One region of the Pseudomonas oryzihabitans genome, then DNA from elsewhere that is predicted to be linked to it. Evidence: predicted binding sites of a transcription regulator. Region 1 holds the regulator's gene; each other region holds the start of a gene.

Region 1 (5,545 bases):
ATGGCAATGCCATTGCCGAAGCCAGTGGAGCCCAGGCGCTCGCGCGCCATCAGGCATTCATGGATGTGCGCCGCATCATGGCCAGGCAATTCCTGCGCGGCCAGTTCGGCGATACGTTCCAGTACGGCGGCTTTGCTGCCACCCGGCGCACCCGTCTGGGTGCGGCCGGGGGTCAGAATATTTTCGAGTCTGATCATAAAGCGGCGATCGAAACCTCAGCGGACGCCGACGCCCTGCTGGCGTTCGATCGATTTTTCCTTGTGTTTAATCAGTTGGCGGTCGAGCTTGTCGGCCAGGAGATCAATGGCGGCATACATGTCGTCATGCTCGGCGTTGGCGACCACCGCGGCGCCAGCGACGTGCAGGGTGGCTTCGGCTTTCTGCTTGAGCTTGTCCACTTCAAGAATGACCTGGACGTTGGTAATACGGTCGAAGTGCCGTTCGAGGCGGGCGAGTTTCTCGCCGATGTAGTCACGCAGGGCTTCTGTCACTTCAAGCTGATGGCCACTGATGTTGACTTGCATACCGCTTCTCCTTATTGCCGGGCTGCGATCGGCGAAGCTGCTCGCCGACATGACACGGGTCGATCGAGGCACGGTCACATCAGGACGCGTCAGAGGAGACGCTTGCGTTCGCTGGACGGAGCGATACCCAGGGATTCCCGATACTTAGCCACCGTGCGACGAGCGACTTGTATACCTTGCGATTCCAGTAAACCAGCGATCTTGCTGTCACTCAACGGCTTTTTCGCGTTTTCCGCCGCTACCAATTTCTTGATGATCGCGCGGATCGCGGTGGAGGAGCATTCGCCCCCTTCGGCGGTGCTGACGTGACTGGAGAAGAAATACTTGAGTTCGTAGATGCCACGCGGGGTGTGCATGAACTTCTGGGTGGTCACCCGGGAGATGGTCGACTCGTGCATGCCCACCGCCTCGGCGATGTCGTGCAGGACCAACGGCTTCATGGCCTCTTCGCCGTATTCGAGAAAACCCCGCTGGTGCTCGACGATCTGGGTCGCCACCTTCATCAGGGTCTCGTTGCGGCTCTGCAGGCTCTTGATGAACCAGCGCGCTTCCTGCAGCTGATTGCGCATGTATGTATTGTCGGCGCTGCTGTCGGCGCGTTTGACGAAGCCCGCATACTGGGGATTCACCCGTAGGCGCGGCATGGATTCCTGATTGAGCTCCACCAGCCAGCGCTCGTTGTGCTTGCGCACGATGACGTCCGGTACCACGTATTCGGCTTCGCCGGACTCGATCTGGGAGCCAGGCCGCGGATGCAGCGTCTGGATCAGCTCGATGATCGGCTTGAGTTCGTCTTCCTTGATCTTCATGCGCCGCATCAGCTGCGCGTAGTCGCGGCTGCCGAGCAGATCCAGGTAGTCACCGACCAGGCGCTTGGCCTCGCCGAGCAAGGGGAGGGTGGCCGGCAGTTGCGCCAGCTGGATCAGCAGGCATTCGCGCAGATTGCGAGCGGCGACGCCGGCGGGCTCGAATTGCTGGACCCGTCGGAGCACCACCTCGACTTCGTCGAGATCGACTTCCAGGTCCGGGTCGAGCGAGGCATGGATGTCTTCGAGGCTTTCCTGCAGGTAACCGTCGGTATCGATGCCATCGATGATGGCCAGCGCGATCAGCCGATCGAGGTCCGACATGGGTGCCAGGTTGAGCTGCCAGAGCAGATGCGTCTGCAGGCTCTCGCCCGCCGAGGTGCGAGTGGTGAAGTCCCACTCGTCGTCGTCACTGCTGGGCAGGCTGCTGGCGCTGGTCTGGTAGATGTCTTCCCAGGCCGTGTCGACCGGCAGCTCGCTGTCGCTGGGGATGCGCTCGCTCCACTCGGATTCGTCGGCCAGCTCGTTGGTGGCGACCGAGGTTTCCTTGAAGGTGGTTTCCATGTTGCCGGAGTTCGCGTGCTCGTCGCTTTCGCCCGAGGCTTCGCTCTGGTCGAAGTCTTCCCCGTCTTCCTGGCGTTCCAGCATCGGATTGGATTCCAGGGCTTCCTGGATTTCCTGCTGCAAATCGAGCGTCGAGAGCTGGAGCAGACGTATGGCTTGTTGCAGCTGCGGCGTCATCGTCAGCTGCTGGCCCATCTTGAGGACTAGCGATGGTTTCATGGCTGCGGAAATACACCTTGTCTACCGACGCGAACAGCGCCACCGAACCTCGCGAACCCTGCGAGCGTTAGCAAATTATATGCCTTGTTTCCCCGGGTTTGCCTAGAGGCGGAATTCGTGGCCCAGATAGACTTCCTTCACCAGGTCGTTGGCAAGGACTTCTTCGGCGGTGCCTTCGGCGATGAGCTGGCCGTCATTGACGATATAGGCCGTTTCGCAGATGGTCAGGGTTTCCCGCACGTTGTGATCGGTGATGAGCACACCGATGCCCTTGGCCTTGAGGTGGCGGATGATCTGCTTGATATCGCCCACCGAGATGGGGTCCACGCCCGCGAAGGGTTCGTCAAGCAGGATGAACTTGGGCGCGGTGGCGAGGGCGCGGGCGATCTCGACACGGCGTCTTTCACCGCCAGACAGGCTCATGCCCCGGTTGTCGCGGATGTGGGTGATGTGGAATTCCTGCAGCAGGCTTTCCAGCTCGCGCAGTCGTCCGGCCTTGTCCAGGTCCTTGCGGGTTTCCAGAATGCCAAGGATGTTGTCGGCCACGGTCAGCTTGCGAAAGATCGAGGCTTCTTGGGGCAGATAGCCGATCCCGGCACGGGCGCGGCCATGCATGGGCAGCGCGGTGACATCCTGGTCGTCGATCAGCACGCGACCCTGATCCGCCTTGACCAGGCCGACGATCATGTAGAAGCAGGTGGTCTTGCCGGCGCCATTCGGGCCGAGCAGGCCAACGATTTGGCCGCTGTCGATGCTGACGCTGACATCACGAACGACCTGACGACCCTTGTAGCTCTTGGCCAGATGCTGGGCTTTGAGCGTAACCGTCATTGTTTCTGCCCCGACTGCTGCTGATCCTTGGGCTGGATGACCATGTCGATCCGCGGCCGCGGCGTGGTGACCTTGCTGCCGTTGGCCCGTCCCGCATTGACGATCTGGCGCTGGGTGTCGTAGACGATCTTCTCGCCTTCGAAGGTGTTGCCCTGTTGGACCACCTTGGCCTGGTCGATCAGGATGATGCGGTTTTCCTGGGCGAAGTATTGGATGGTCAGGCCATAGGCCTTGACGATGTCCTTGTCCGCCGAGGGTTTCTGCTCGTAGTAGGCCGGTTTGCCCACTGCGGTGGCGACCTTGATATTGCCCTGGTTGTCCTGGGTCAAGGTCACGGTATTGCCGGTGATCTTCATACTGCCCTGGGTGATGACCACGTCTCCGCGATACACGGCCACGCCCTGCTTGTCATCGAGCTCGGCGCTGTCGGCCTGCACGCGGATCGGCTGGGTGCGATCGGTCGGCAGGGCCCAAGCCGCGGCACTGCCCAAGGTGGCGCCGAGGGTGAACAGGAAGGGGAGGGTTTTAACGAACCTCATGCTGGCCTCTTACGTTGGACAGCAGGAGCATTCTGCCGTCTTCTAGATACGCTTTCATGCCATTGGCCGTGGTCACCCCATTGGCGGCCTCGATTCTAACGGCTTGCTCAGTTTGCGCATATTGTTTGTCAGGAAAGACGGTCATGCGGGTGGTGGTCAATACCACCGGGCGGCCTTTCGCGTCGGTACGTTCCACACGCACGTCATCGATCAGCTCCGCCTGACTGCCACCGGGGGCGACCTCGGCGCGGGCACTGCGAATGTGCCAGGGAAAGTCTGTGCCACGAAAGGCCAGCATGTCGGGCCGGGTCACCAGGGTGACGTCGGTGGCCTTGACATGTTCGCTGCGCTCGGCCTTGAGTTCGTACTGGATCTTGCCGTCCAGGCGATACTGAATCGTCCGGGTATTGAGGGCATAACCGTCGATGGCGCTGTCTTGCGGGGTCGATGACGCTGGAGCATCGACGAAGCGCTGCGGCAGGATGTTCCAGTAGCCGATCGCGATGAGCGCGGCGGCGATCAGGACCAACAGCACGGGTCGGCGCAAGCTGCGAAACATGAGGGTACCTGTGGTGGGTCGCACGTTGGCGGCGGGTTGAACACGAGTTGTGGGCGTATTTAGTCGGTCAGTATAACCCGGCCTACAGCACCCCGGCGCGTAGCAGGTCGCCCATGTTGAGCGCACCGACCGGGCGCCGCTCGTCATCGATCACCACCAGCGAGTTGACCTTGTGTTCTTCCATGATCTTCAGCGCCTCCGCCGCGAGCATCCGGGCCCTGGCGGTTCGACCGCCGCGGGTCATCACGGTTGCGATAGGTGTGGTCCGGACATCGATACCGCGATCCAGAGCGCGCCGCAGATCGCCATCGGTGAAGATACCGGCGAGGCGGCCATCGGCGCCCAGCACACTGGTCATGCCCAGCCCCTTGCGCGACATCTCCAGCAGGGCGTCGGACACTAGGGTGTCCTCGCTGACCTGCGGCAGATCGACGCCGGCATGCATGACGTCTTCCACCTTCAGCAGCAGGCGACGGCCCAGGGCGCCGCCTGGATGAGAGAAGGCGAAGTCCTCGGCGGTGAAGCCACGGGCTTCGAGCAGGGCGATGGCCAAGGCGTCGCCCAGGACCAGGGCGACGGTGGTCGAGGAGGTGGGCGCCAGGTTTAGCGGGCAAGCCTCGGTGGCGACGCTGGTGTCCAGATTGACGTCCGCCGCCTTCGCCAGGGGCGAGGTGGGATTGCCGGCAAAGCTGATCAGAGGGACGCCCAGGCGTTTGATCAGCGGCAGCAGGGTCAGGATCTCGCTGGAGGTGCCCGATTGGGAGATGGCGATGATGACGTCCTCGCGGGTGATCATGCCCATGTCGCCATGGCTGGCTTCGGCCGGATGCACGAAGAACGCCGGGCTGCCGGTGCTGGCCAAGGTAGCGGCGATCTTGTTGCCGACATGGCCGGACTTGCCCATGCCTAGCACGACTATTCGACCGCGACAGCCGAGCAGCAGACGGCAGGCCTGGGCAAATGTCGCGTCGACACGTGCGCTCAAAGCAGCTACAGCAGCTTGTTCAACATCTATGGTGCGCTTAGCGGAAGCGATGAAATCTATTGAGTCGGACATAGGTCAGAAGGCAGGTGAAGGGACAATCGGAAATTATATGCGCAAAGCCGTGACACTCAGCAACGTCGCTCGCGAGTCAGGGGCATCGGCAACGAATGGTATAGTGCCGCCCTTTTGCCGGGGCCATCGAGCGCGAAAGCCGCGTGTCCTGAAGCGGTGGAGCGGCGTCTCCCTGCACAGAGTTGAACCTTAGGAGTCTTGATGACCGTCGATAGCCCGTACGCCGTGGAGCTAAAGGGCGTTTCCTTCAAGCGCGGCACGCGTCTCATCTACGACCGTGTCGATATCCGTATCCCGCGGGGCAAGGTCACCGGGATCATGGGGCCGTCCGGCAGTGGCAAGACCACCCTGTTGCGCCTCATCGCTGCCCAGCTGCGGCCGAGCAGTGGCGAGATCTGGGTCAATGGCGCCAATCTGCCGCAGCTGTCCCGTGGCGAGCTGTTCGA
Region 2 (5,545 bases), 1.7 Mb from region 1:
TCAGGGCCTCTTCACCCTGCACATCGACGACCAGGTCTATGCCGTACTCTGCGAGAAGGATGACCTCATCTCGGTGCCGGCCGGCACGCCGCACTGGTTCGACATGAGCGAGTCGCCGTCCTTCGTCGCCATCCGCCTGTTCGACAATCCCGACGGCTGGGTCGCCCACTTCACCGGTGTGGACATCGCCCAGCGCTTCCCGCGCCTGGAGGTCGAGGCGTGACCATCAAGGGCATTCTGACCGATATCGAAGGCACCACCAGCGCCGTCAGCTTCGTCTTCGACGTGCTCTTTCCCTATGCCCGCGAGCATCTGCCGGCCCATGTCCGTGCTCATGCCGGGGAGCCGGCAGTAGCCGAACAGCTCGACGCCGTGCGCGCCGAAGCCGGCGAGCTGGATGCCGATGTGGAGCGAGTGATCGCCATCCTGCTGGAGTGGCTCGCCAGCGACCGCAAGGCCACGCCGCTCAAGGCGCTGCAGGGGCAGGTGTGGGAGGAGGGCTATCGCGCTGGCACGCTCCAGGGGCATGTCTATCCCGACGCCGTCCAGGCCCTGCGCCAGTGGCACGCTGCCGGTATTCCACTGTATGTCTATTCCTCGGGCTCGGTGCAGGCGCAGAAGCTGATCTTCGGCTGCTCCGAGCATGGTGATCTCACTCCGCTGTTTTCCGGGTATTTCGATACCCTGACCGGCGGCAAGCGCGAGGCCGAGTCCTATGCGCGCATTGCCTCGGCTACCACCCACGTGCCGGCGGAACTGCTGTTCCTATCCGACGTGGTGGAAGAGCTGGATGCCGCGCGGCAGGCCGGTCTGCCCACCTGTGGCCTGGTGCGTGCCGGCGGCCAGCTGGGCGATCATCCTTGCGTTACGTCCTTCGCCGACATCGATCTCACCGCTTTCGGTTGAGGCCCACGGCTGGCGCCGCTGCCAAGCGAGCCGGCCGAACTCCACGCCCTCATCGCCAGTCCCAATTGACGAGACCTTTGTCCTCGCAACGGGAGTCGCGACATGATCAATTCCACCATCGGCGGTGTACTGGGCTTCATCGTCTTCCTGCTCGACATCTGGGCAATCGTCAATGTGATCCGCAGTGATAGCACCAGCAACGCCAAGATCGTTTGGACGGTGCTCATCATCGTACTGCCGGTGATCGGCCTGATCGCCTGGGCCGCCGCCGGTCCGCGCGGCAATCGATCGGCCACCGCGCCTACCCATAAAGGCTAGTCAGCGCAACGCTGGAGCCTGTCACATCCAGCTCTTACAATGCCCGGCTTTTGGTCGGGCATTGTCTGTCTCGGCCAGCTACCTGCGGAGATCGACATGAGCGACTACCTGGAAACCCTCTACGACGGCTACGGTCAGCGGTTCACCGTCGAACGCCTGCTCCACGAGGTGCGGACCGAGCATCAGCATCTGGTGATCTTCGAGAACGCGGTGCTGGGCAAGGTCATGGCCCTGGATGGCGTCATCCAGACCACCGAGGCCGATGAATTCATCTATCACGAGATGCTGACCCAGGTGCCCCTGCTTGCCCATCCGGCCCCGCGGCGGGTGCTCATCATCGGCGGTGGTGACGGCGGCATCCTGCGTGAAGTGGCCAAGCATCAGGGCGTCGAGCACATCACCATGGTCGAGATCGACGGCTCGGTGGTGGAGATGTGCAAGGAATACTTCCCCGGTCATTCGGCGGGCGCCTTCGACGATCCGCGCCTGAATCTGGTGATCGACGACGGCATGAATTTCGTCGCCAACACCACCGAGCGCTACGACGTCATCATCTCCGATTCCACCGACCCCATCGGCCCGGCCGAGGTGCTCTTTTCCGAGAATTTCTATGAGGCCTGCCACCGCTGCCTGAACGACAACGGTGTGATGGTCGCGCAGAACGGTACCCCGTTCCTGCAGCTGGACGAGGTCAAGACCACCGCCAGCCGCCTGTCCGGGCTGTTCGCCGATTGGCACTTTTATCTGTCGGCGGTGCCTACCTACATAGGGGGCGTCATGACCCTGGCCTGGGGTAGCAAGGACCCGACCTTGCGTCGGCAGAGTGCCGAAACCCTGGCGCAACGCTACAGTGATACAGGCATCCAGACCCGTTATTACACCCCGGAGCTGCATGCCGCTGCCTTTGCTCTACCTCGATACGTGCTGGAGGCCATCGGCAAGGCGTAAGCCCTGGCGGTCGCGGCACCGTTCGAGTTCTCAGCCGCGACTCGCTGGCGTCGGTAGCGATGGCCAGCGAGACGATCATCCGAACCAGAGGAGGGAAGTCCTATGTCCTTGTCGTTTGCCGATGATGTGAGCTTGAACCTGCTGCAGCGGATGAAAGAGGGCGGCTTCGATTTCGCCCGCTTTCATCCCATCGACTTCTTCGCCATCTTCGCCGATGAAGGCAAGGCCCGCATCGCTGCGGACCAATTTCACGGCGAGTCCCTCAACGCCCAGGTGGTGCCCCACGAAGAGGGCGGTTGGCACCTGCAGGTCAGCAAGGTGATGTTCGCCACCCACGCCACCATCGATGATTTCGAAAGCGATCTCGAGGCCGTGGTGGTACCCCTCGGCGGGCAGCTTGATGGCTGGGGCGTCACCCAGGAAGTCAACCGCAGCCCTGCCTGATCCCACGCGTTGCGAGGCGGCATCCCGGACGGGATGCCCGTCTCATCTCCGGTAACCGTCGCGCCCCTCAATCATCGCACTTTCCGCTTGGCGCACCGTCTTAGGCTCATGACGGAAACGTTGCGGTGCATGCGCACGCTTACGTGCCTGGCTTTGGTGCACCGCGCGCCTCGCAGCTACGCGAGGGCCTGATCTTGAGGGCCCTTACGGTGGCACGCGGCTTGCGACGCTGCACCGTGGGTGACAAGGAGATCGGCATGAGCCGCCAACTGTATAACGAGATGTATGACGTCCAGGCGCAATGCCGACCGCACTATGGTCGCTATGCCCAGTGGCTGAAGGAAACACCCCCTGAACTCCTGGCCCAGCGCCGCCGCGAAGCCGACTTGCTGTTCCATCGCGCGGGTATCACCTTCACCCTTTATGGCGACGAGCAGGGCACGGAACGTCTGATTCCCTTCGACGCCCTGCCGCGGGCGATTCCTGCCAGCGAGTGGCAGATCATCGAGCGCGGCTGCATTCAGCGGGTCCAGGCGCTGAACATGTTTCTCCATGACCTCTATCATGACCAGCGCATCATCAAGGCAGGGGTCATTCCGGCCGAGCAGGTGCTGGCCAACGACCAGTACCAGCTGGCCATGCAGGGGCTGGATTTGCCCAACGGCATCTATGCCCATATCGCCGGTGTCGATCTGGTCCGCGACGGCGATGGTGCCTACTACGTGCTGGAAGACAACCTGCGCACTCCGAGCGGGGTGTCCTACATGCTCGAGAACCGCAAGATGATGATGCGGTTGTTTCCCGAGCTGTTCACCCTGGAGCGCATCGCGCCCATCGACCACTATCCGAACATCCTGCTCGATACCTTGCGCAGCTCCACCCCGGTCAATAACCCCACGGTGGTGGTCCTCACACCAGGCCGTTTCAACAGCGCCTACTTCGAACATGCCTTCCTGGCTCGTGAGATGGGCGTGGAACTGGTGGAGGGGGCCGACTTGCTGGTGCGCGACGAACAGGTGTTCATGCGTACCACGTCGGGCTTCCGAAAGGTCGATGTCATCTACCGACGTCTCGACGATGCCTTCCTCGATCCCCTGGCCTTCAATCCGGACTCCATGCTCGGCGTGCCGGGCCTGCTGGCCGCCTATCGCGCCGGTAACGTCATCCTGGCCAATGCCATCGGCACCGGGGTCGCTGACGACAAGTCGATCTATCCCTATGTGCCGGAGATGATCCGCTTCTATCTCAGTGAGGAACCCATCCTCTACAACGTGCCCACCTGGCAGTGCCGCAAGCCGGACGAGCTGTCCCATGTGCTGGCCAATCTGCCCGAGCTGGTCGTCAAGGAAGTCCATGGCTCCGGCGGCTACGGCATGCTGGTCGGCCCCACCGCCAGCAGCATGGAGATCGAAGCCTTTCGCGCGCGGCTCAAGGCCAATCCCAGCGCCTACATCGCCCAACCGACCCTGTCGCTGTCCACCTGTCCGACCTTCGTCGAAAGCGGCATCGCGCCGCGGCACATCGACCTGCGGCCCTTCGTGCTGTCCGGGCGCAAGACGCGTCTGGTGCCCGGCGGCCTGACCCGGGTCGCGCTGCGGGAAGGCTCGCTGGTGGTGAATTCCTCCCAAGGCGGCGGCACCAAGGACACCTGGGTGGTCCAGGACTAGATCGCCACAGAACAGTGGCCGCCACGGCGGCCCCGCAAGGACCTTTGAAAGGCGACCCCACCATGTTGAGTCGTACCGCTGCCGATCTGTACTGGATGTCCCGCAACCTTGAGCGCGCCGAGAATCTCGCGCGGATGCTGGACGTGAGCTATTCGCTGTCGATGATGCCGCAGAGCGGGCAGGGCGGAGGCCTGGATGAACTGGCCATGCCGCTGCTCATCACCGGCACCCTGGATGACTACCGGGAAAAGCACGGGGCCCTGCACCCCGAGCGCCTGCTGCACTTCTTCGCCCTGGACGAGCGCAATCCCGGCAGCATCTATTGCTGCCTGCAGGCCGCGCGCAGCAATGCCCACGCGGTGCGTGGACGCATCACCGCCGACATGTGGGAGAACGTCAACGCCACGTGGCTGGAGATGCGCGAGATCGCCGTCACCGGCCTGATCCGTTTCGGCATCAGCCGCTTCTGCGAATGGGTCAAGGAGAGATCCCACCTGTTCCGTGGGGCCACCGTCGGCACCATCATGAGAAACGACGCCTATCGTTTCATCCGCCTGGGCACCTTCGTCGAGCGCGCCGACAACACTCTGCGCATGCTCGACGCCCGCTACCAGGTACTGGGCGAGGAGGAGGCCGAAGCCATCAGCGACGCCTCCGCCCGCGGCTTCTATCAGTGGAGTGCGCTCTTGCGCGCCCTGAGCGCCTTCGAGGCCTACACCGAGCTCTATCGCGATGCCCTCAATGTGCGCAACGGTGCCGAGTTGCTGTTGTTGCAGGAAGACCTGCCACGCTCGCTGCTGGCCTGCGTGATCGAACTGCACCGGGTGCTGGCCAGCCTGCCCGGCGAGAACGGCCGCGAGGCCAAGCGCCTGGCCGCCGGCCTGGAGGCGCGGCTGCGCTATACCAGCATCGACGAGGTGCTGGACGAAGGGCTGCATGCCTGGATCGGCGGCTTCATCGTCCATGTCCGCCAGCTCGCCAGCGCCATCAACACCGCTTATCTGGAGGCCGTATGAGGCTCGCGATCCATCACGAAACGCTGTATCGCTACGCCGACCAGGTTCGCGCCAGCATCCAGTACCTGCGGCTCACGCCCCAGGATGACGCGCGTCAGCGAATCCTCGGCTGGGAACTGTCGTTGCCGCGCCCGGCGCGGGCACAGCGCGATCCCTTCGGCAACATCCTGCATGTCCTGACCCTGGACACCCCGCATGACGCCATCACCATCACCGCCAGTGGTCAGGTGGAAATCGACGAGGGCT
Region 3 (5,545 bases), 1.9 Mb from region 1:
AAAATCTTGGCGTCAGTGGTCTTGGCCAGCTGGGCGAAGTTGGCCAGCAGCATGCGCCAGGCATGGCGCGGGTCCTGGATCTTGGCCACGCTGTCGAGCAGGTGGCGGGCCAGGTCGGCCGGCAGCCCCATGCGTTGCAGACGGCGCCAGAGGCCGGCCTGCTCCGGACGGGTGGACTGCACCTGCGTCCAGGCCATGGAGCCCAGCTGGACTTCCAGCAGTTCACGCAGGCCACTGAGTTCGCTGCGCATGGCTTCCAGGGCGCGGCGGTCTTCCGATGCGGCGCTGGCGGCAGCTGCCGCAGCAGCCGGTTGGGGGGCACGCGGCGGGGCGATCACCGGCTCGCGACGACTGTCGGCGGCACTGATGGCGCCGAGCAGCTGCTTGTCCTTGGGCGCGGCCGAGGGCACGCCCGGCGCGCGGATGCTGAGGTCGGCATGGGCCTGGGCGATCTTCGCATGTGTCTTGCGCAACTCCGCCTGCAGCTCCGCGTTGGGCGCAGCCGGTGCCGGAGCCTGGTAGTCCAGCGCCGCGGTCAGCTCGACCCCGCCGGCGACCCGGCGGTTGCTGAGGATGGCGGCATCCGGGCCCAGCTCGTCGCGTACCAGCTTCATGGCTTGACGCATATCGGCAGCGAAGAAACGTTTGACTTGCATGATCTAGACCTCAGCCATTCTGGCCAACGGTAGCGACGATGGTGACCTGCTTGTTGTCCGGAATTTCCTGGTAGGCCAGTACACTCATGTTCGGCGCTGCCATCCGGGCGAAGCGGGACATCATCCCGCGGATCGCACCAGCTACCAGCAGCACCACTGGCTTACCCATCATTTCCTGACGCTGCGCTGCCTCGATAAGGGAACGCTGCAGTTTTTCAGCCATGCCAGGCTCAAGGAACATACCGTCCTCGGCGCCCTGACCGGCCTTCTGCATACTACTTAGCAACATCTGTTCCAACCTTGGCTCAAGGGTGATAACAGGCAGCTCAGGCTCCATTCCTACGATGTTCTGGACGATTGCGCGGGACAACGCGACTCGTACGGCACCGGCGATGGCGGCGGGATCTTGACTCCGCGGACCGACGTTGGCGATGGCTTCGGCGATGGTGCGGATGTCGCGGACCGGTACCTGCTCCTGCAGCAGCTGCTGGAGGATCTTGAGCAGGGTCGACAGGGAGACGATGCCGGGCACCAGTTCTTCGGCCAGCTTGGGCGAACTCTTGGCCAGCACCTGCAGCAATTGCTGGACTTCTTCGTGACCAATCAGCTCGTGGGCATGCTTGAAGAGGATCTGGTTGAGGTGGGTGGCGACCACGGTACTGGCGTCCACCACGGTGTAACCCAGGGATTGGGCCTGGTCACGCTGGGTGACGTCGATCCAGACGGCTTCCAGACCGAATGCCGGATCCTTGGCGGCGACGCCATTGAGGGAGCCATAGACCTGACCGGGGTTGATCGCCAGTTCGCGGTCGGGATAGATCTCGGCCTCGGCCACGCTCACGCCCATCAACGTCAGACGATAGGCATTGGGCAGCAGGTCCAGGTTGTCGCGAATATGGACCGAGGGCATAAGAAAGCCGAGGTCCTGGGACAGCTTCTTGCGCACGCCCTTGATCCGCGCCAGCAGTTGGCCACCCTGGTTGCGATCGACCATGGGGATCAGCCGGTAGCCGACTTCCAGACCCACCATGTCCACCGGGGTCACGTCGTCCCAACCCAGCTCCTTGGCCTCGGCCGGGCGCTGCACGGGGGCCAGGTCCTGCTGCTTCTTGGCTTCGACTTCGGCGGTCTGCTTGGCCTGGCGCTGGCGCTTGTAGATCAGCCAGGCACCGGCGGCGGCACCACCGCCCAGACCAAGGAACGGCAGGTGCGGCATGCCCGGCACCAGGCCCATGGCGATGATGATGAAGGCCGATACCGCCAGCGCTTTGGGCGAGGCAAACATCTGACGATTGACTTGCTGACCCATGTCCTCGGCGGAAGAGACGCGGGTCACCATGATGGCGGCGGCGACCGACAGCAGCAGCGACGGGACCTGGGCCACCAGGCCGTCACCGATGGTCAGCAGGGCGTAGATGCGGGCAGCGTCGCCGAACGACAGACTGTGCTGGGCCATGCCGATGGCCATGCCGCCGATGAGGTTGATGAAGAGGATCAGCAGGCCGGCGACGGCGTCACCGCGCACGAACTTGCTGGCACCGTCCATGGAGCCGTAGAAATCGGCTTCCTGGCCCACTTCGGTCCGGCGCTTCTTGGCTTCGTTCTGGTCGATGATGCCGGCGTTGAGGTCGGCGTCGATGGCCATCTGCTTGCCGGGCATGGCATCCAGGGTGAAGCGCGCCGACACCTCGGAGATGCGGCCGGCACCCTTGGTCACCACCACGAAGTTGATGATCATGAGGATGGCGAACACCACCGCACCGACCACGTAGTTGCCGCCGACCACCACCTCACCGAAGGCCTGGATGACCTTGCCCGCGGCGTCGTGGCCATCCTGGCCGTGCAGCAATACCACGCGGCTCGAGGCCACGTTCAGCGCCAGGCGCAACAGGGTCGACACCAGCAGGATGGTCGGGAAGACGGCGAAGTCCAGCGGCCGCAAGGCGTAGACGCTGACCAGCAGGACCACGATCGACAAGGCGATGTTGAAGGTGAACAGCACGTCCAGCAGGAACGGCGGCATCGGCAGGGTCATCATGGCGAGCATCGCCAGGACGGCCAGCGGCACGCCCAGGTTGCCGCGAGCCAGACCGCGCATGTTGCCCATCATCAGGGATTTATCGACTTTCACACCCATTCCTCGCTTGCCGGTGCCGTCGTCACGGAAAGTTGACGCAGCGCACTGTTCGCAGAGGCCTGAGCAAGCTCCGGGCCAACTGCCCAACAGCTTGAATCCGCAAGGTTTTCCGGAGGCGATACAGGACTGGTTACGGATCGGTGGAGCGGCGGGCTGAACCCCAGGTGAAAGACGCGAGTCTGTCTAGGGACCTGCGCTAGCGCGCCTATCCGAGGAGCATCATGATGAAAATCTGGACCGCGACGCTGTTGGCCACCTGCCTGGCCGGCACTGCCCAGGCGGCTGAATCCCTGACGATTCCCGTGAACAAGGTCACGACCGACGGTGTGGGTGAAAGCGTCGGCAGCGTGCAGGTGACCCGCTCGAAATATGGCCTGGTCTTCACCCCCGACCTCAAGGGCCTGGAGCCGGGGATCCATGGTTTCCACGTCCATACCAAGCCCAACTGCGGCCCGGCCGAGGTGAATGGCACCTTGACCGCTGGCGGCGCCGCGGGTGGTCATCTTGATCCGCGCAACACCGGCAAGCACAGCGCGCCCTGGTCGGACGATGGTCACCTGGGCGAACTGCCGGCGCTCTATGTGACCGCCGACGGCCAGGCCACCCAGCCGGTGCTGGCGCCACGCATCAAGCGTCTCGAAGAGATCAAGGGCCATGCCCTGATGGTACATGCCGGAGGCGACAACTACTCCGATCAGCCCAAGCCCCTGGGCGGTGGCGGCGCCCGCGTCGCCTGCGGCGTCATCAAGTAGGCGCCTTCCCCTCCTCGTCCCGCCGCAGATCCGGCGGGATGGGCAGGTCTGACAGCTTGGGCTTGCGGCCACGTCCGGCGCGGAATTGCCTGAGCTGATAGACATAGGCCAGGACCTGAGCCACGGCCACATAGAGCCCGGCCGGAATCTCCTGATCCACATCGGTTGAGTAATACACCGCCCGCGCCAGGCCGGGTGATTCCAGCAGCGAGACCTGGTGTTCCTGGGCGATCTCGCGAATCTTCAGCGCAGTGAAATCGCTGCCCTTGGCCACCAGCACCGGCGCCCCGCCCTTGGCCGCATCGTACTTGAGGGCCACGGCGAAGTGGGTCGGGTTGGTGATGACCACATCGGCATTGGGCACCTCGGCCATCATCCGCTGCTGCGCCATCTGCCGCTGCATCTGGCGAATCTTGCCCTTGACCTCCGGCTTGCCCTCGCTGTCCTTGTATTCGTCCTTGATCTCCTGCTTGGTCATCATCAGTTTCTTGCGATTGCTGAAGATCTGGAAGGGCACGTCCACGGCTGCGATGATCAACAATCCCAGCGCCAGCAGCAGCGTGGCATGCCCCACCACCTGCATACTGTGCAGCAGCGCCTGCTCCAGCGGCAGCTTGGCGATCTGCAGCAACGCCGTGCGCTCGCTCATCAGCACCAGCACCGACACGCCGAGGATGATGAAGAACTTGCCCAGCGCCTTGAGCAGCTCCACCAGGGAGTTCTTGGAGAACATGCGTGTGATGCCGGACAGCGGATTCATCCGACTCGGCTTGGGCGCCAGCACCTTGCCGGAAAACAGGAAGCCGCCCAGGGCGATATGGCCGACGATGGCGGCGATCACCACCAAGACAATCATTGGCACCATCCCCAGCATCGCCGCCTTGCCCGAGGCCAGCAGGAAGGTGCCCATGAAGCGTTCGTCCATGACCTCTTCGCGTCGCAACGAGAAGTTGCTGCGCATCACCTCCAGCAGCTTGCCACCGAGGAAGGCGCCGTACATCAGCAGGCCGCCAACACCCGACAGCATGACTGCCACCGTACCGAGTTCGCGTGATCGCGGGAGCTGCCCCTCCTCCCGAGAATCACGCTTGCGTTTCTCGGTGGGGTCTTCTGTGCGGTCTTCGCCATCGGATTCAGCCATGCGGCATACCTCCTAGCGTTCGCGGGCGAGTTCGCGCAGCCATTGCAGCGCCTCGCTGGCGAGACTTTCGTAGTGGGACAGGATATCGGCGGTGCCAAGCCAGACGATCACCATGCCCAGCACCACGATCAGCGGCATGCCGACGGAAAAGATGTTCAGCTGCGGCGCCGCGCGGGTCATGATGCCGAAGGCGATGTTGACCACCAGCAGCGCGGTGATGGCTGGCAGGACCAACAGGATGCCGGCACCCAGTACCCAGCCCAGCCGGCCGGCGATCTGCCAGAAATGCTCGACGCTCAGGGTATCCCCTACCGGCAGGGTGACGAAGCTCTCGGCAAGGATCTCGAACACCACCAGATGACCGTTCATGGCCAGGAACAGCAGCGTCACCAGCATGGTGAAGAACTGCCCCATGACCGGGGCCGAGGCGCCGTTGACCGGATCGATCATGGACGCGAAGCTCAGACCCGCCTGGGTCGAGATGATCTGCCCGGCCACCACGAAGACATGGAAGAACAGCTGCAGGCTGAAGCCCATCACGGCGCCGATGAGGATCTGCTCGACGATCAGCGGCAAGGCCTGGACGCTGATGGCATCCACCTGTGGCATCGGGGGCAAGGTGGGTACCAGCACCAGGCTCAACGCCAGGGCCAGGTACATCCGCACCCGCACCGGGACCAGGGTGGTGCCGATGATCGGCATGGTCATGAGCAGCGCGGCGATGCGAAACAGCGGAAACAAAAAGCTGCCGACCCAGCCGCCGATCTGGGCGTCGCTGAGCGCGAGCATGGGCTAGCCGATCAGCCGCGGAATATTGGCGACCGAGGTCTGGATGAACTCCATCAACTGCCTGACCATC

The links. Region 1 encodes sigma-54, which starts transcription at its own class of promoters, with help from an activator protein. Its sites were predicted from a motif close to ANTGGCATNNANNTTGCTNT; they were not measured.
Region 2: a site for sigma-54 is predicted at 2,825-2,844, ahead of APT59_RS14055 (circularly permuted type 2 ATP-grasp protein). Genes of this name have one in related genera too.
Region 3: a site for sigma-54 is predicted at 2,854-2,873, ahead of flhA (flagellar biosynthesis protein FlhA). Genes of this name have one in related genera too.

Annotation. Positions count from the first base shown of each region.
Region 1 covers NZ_CP013987.1:1,339,735-1,345,279, forward strand. The annotation lists gene ptsN (PTS IIA-like nitrogen regulatory protein PtsN) at 1-197, opposite strand, end outside; gene hpf (ribosome hibernation-promoting factor, HPF/YfiA family) at 216-524, opposite strand; gene APT59_RS06000 (RNA polymerase factor sigma-54) at 614-2,113, opposite strand; gene lptB (LPS export ABC transporter ATP-binding protein) at 2,216-2,944, opposite strand; gene lptA (lipopolysaccharide transport periplasmic protein LptA) at 2,941-3,483, opposite strand; gene lptC (LPS export ABC transporter periplasmic protein LptC) at 3,470-4,042, opposite strand; gene APT59_RS06020 (KpsF/GutQ family sugar-phosphate isomerase) at 4,125-5,099, opposite strand; gene APT59_RS06025 (ATP-binding cassette domain-containing protein) at 5,301-5,545, shown strand, end outside.
Region 2 covers NZ_CP013987.1:3,087,618-3,093,162, reverse strand. The annotation lists gene APT59_RS14080 (1,2-dihydroxy-3-keto-5-methylthiopentene dioxygenase) at 1-223, shown strand, start outside; gene mtnC (acireductone synthase) at 220-906, shown strand; gene APT59_RS14070 (PLD nuclease N-terminal domain-containing protein) at 1,012-1,224, shown strand; gene speE (polyamine aminopropyltransferase) at 1,321-2,172, shown strand; gene APT59_RS14060 (ribonuclease E inhibitor RraB) at 2,275-2,616, shown strand; gene APT59_RS14055 (circularly permuted type 2 ATP-grasp protein) at 2,874-4,283, shown strand; gene APT59_RS14050 (alpha-E domain-containing protein) at 4,346-5,299, shown strand; gene APT59_RS14045 (transglutaminase family protein) at 5,296-5,545, shown strand, end outside.
Region 3 covers NZ_CP013987.1:3,228,616-3,234,160, forward strand. The annotation lists gene flhF (flagellar biosynthesis protein FlhF) at 1-656, opposite strand, end outside; gene flhA (flagellar biosynthesis protein FlhA) at 667-2,766, opposite strand; gene sodC (superoxide dismutase family protein) at 3,018-3,545, shown strand; gene flhB (flagellar biosynthesis protein FlhB) at 3,538-4,686, opposite strand; gene fliR (flagellar biosynthetic protein FliR) at 4,699-5,475, opposite strand; gene fliQ (flagellar biosynthesis protein FliQ) at 5,479-5,545, opposite strand, start outside.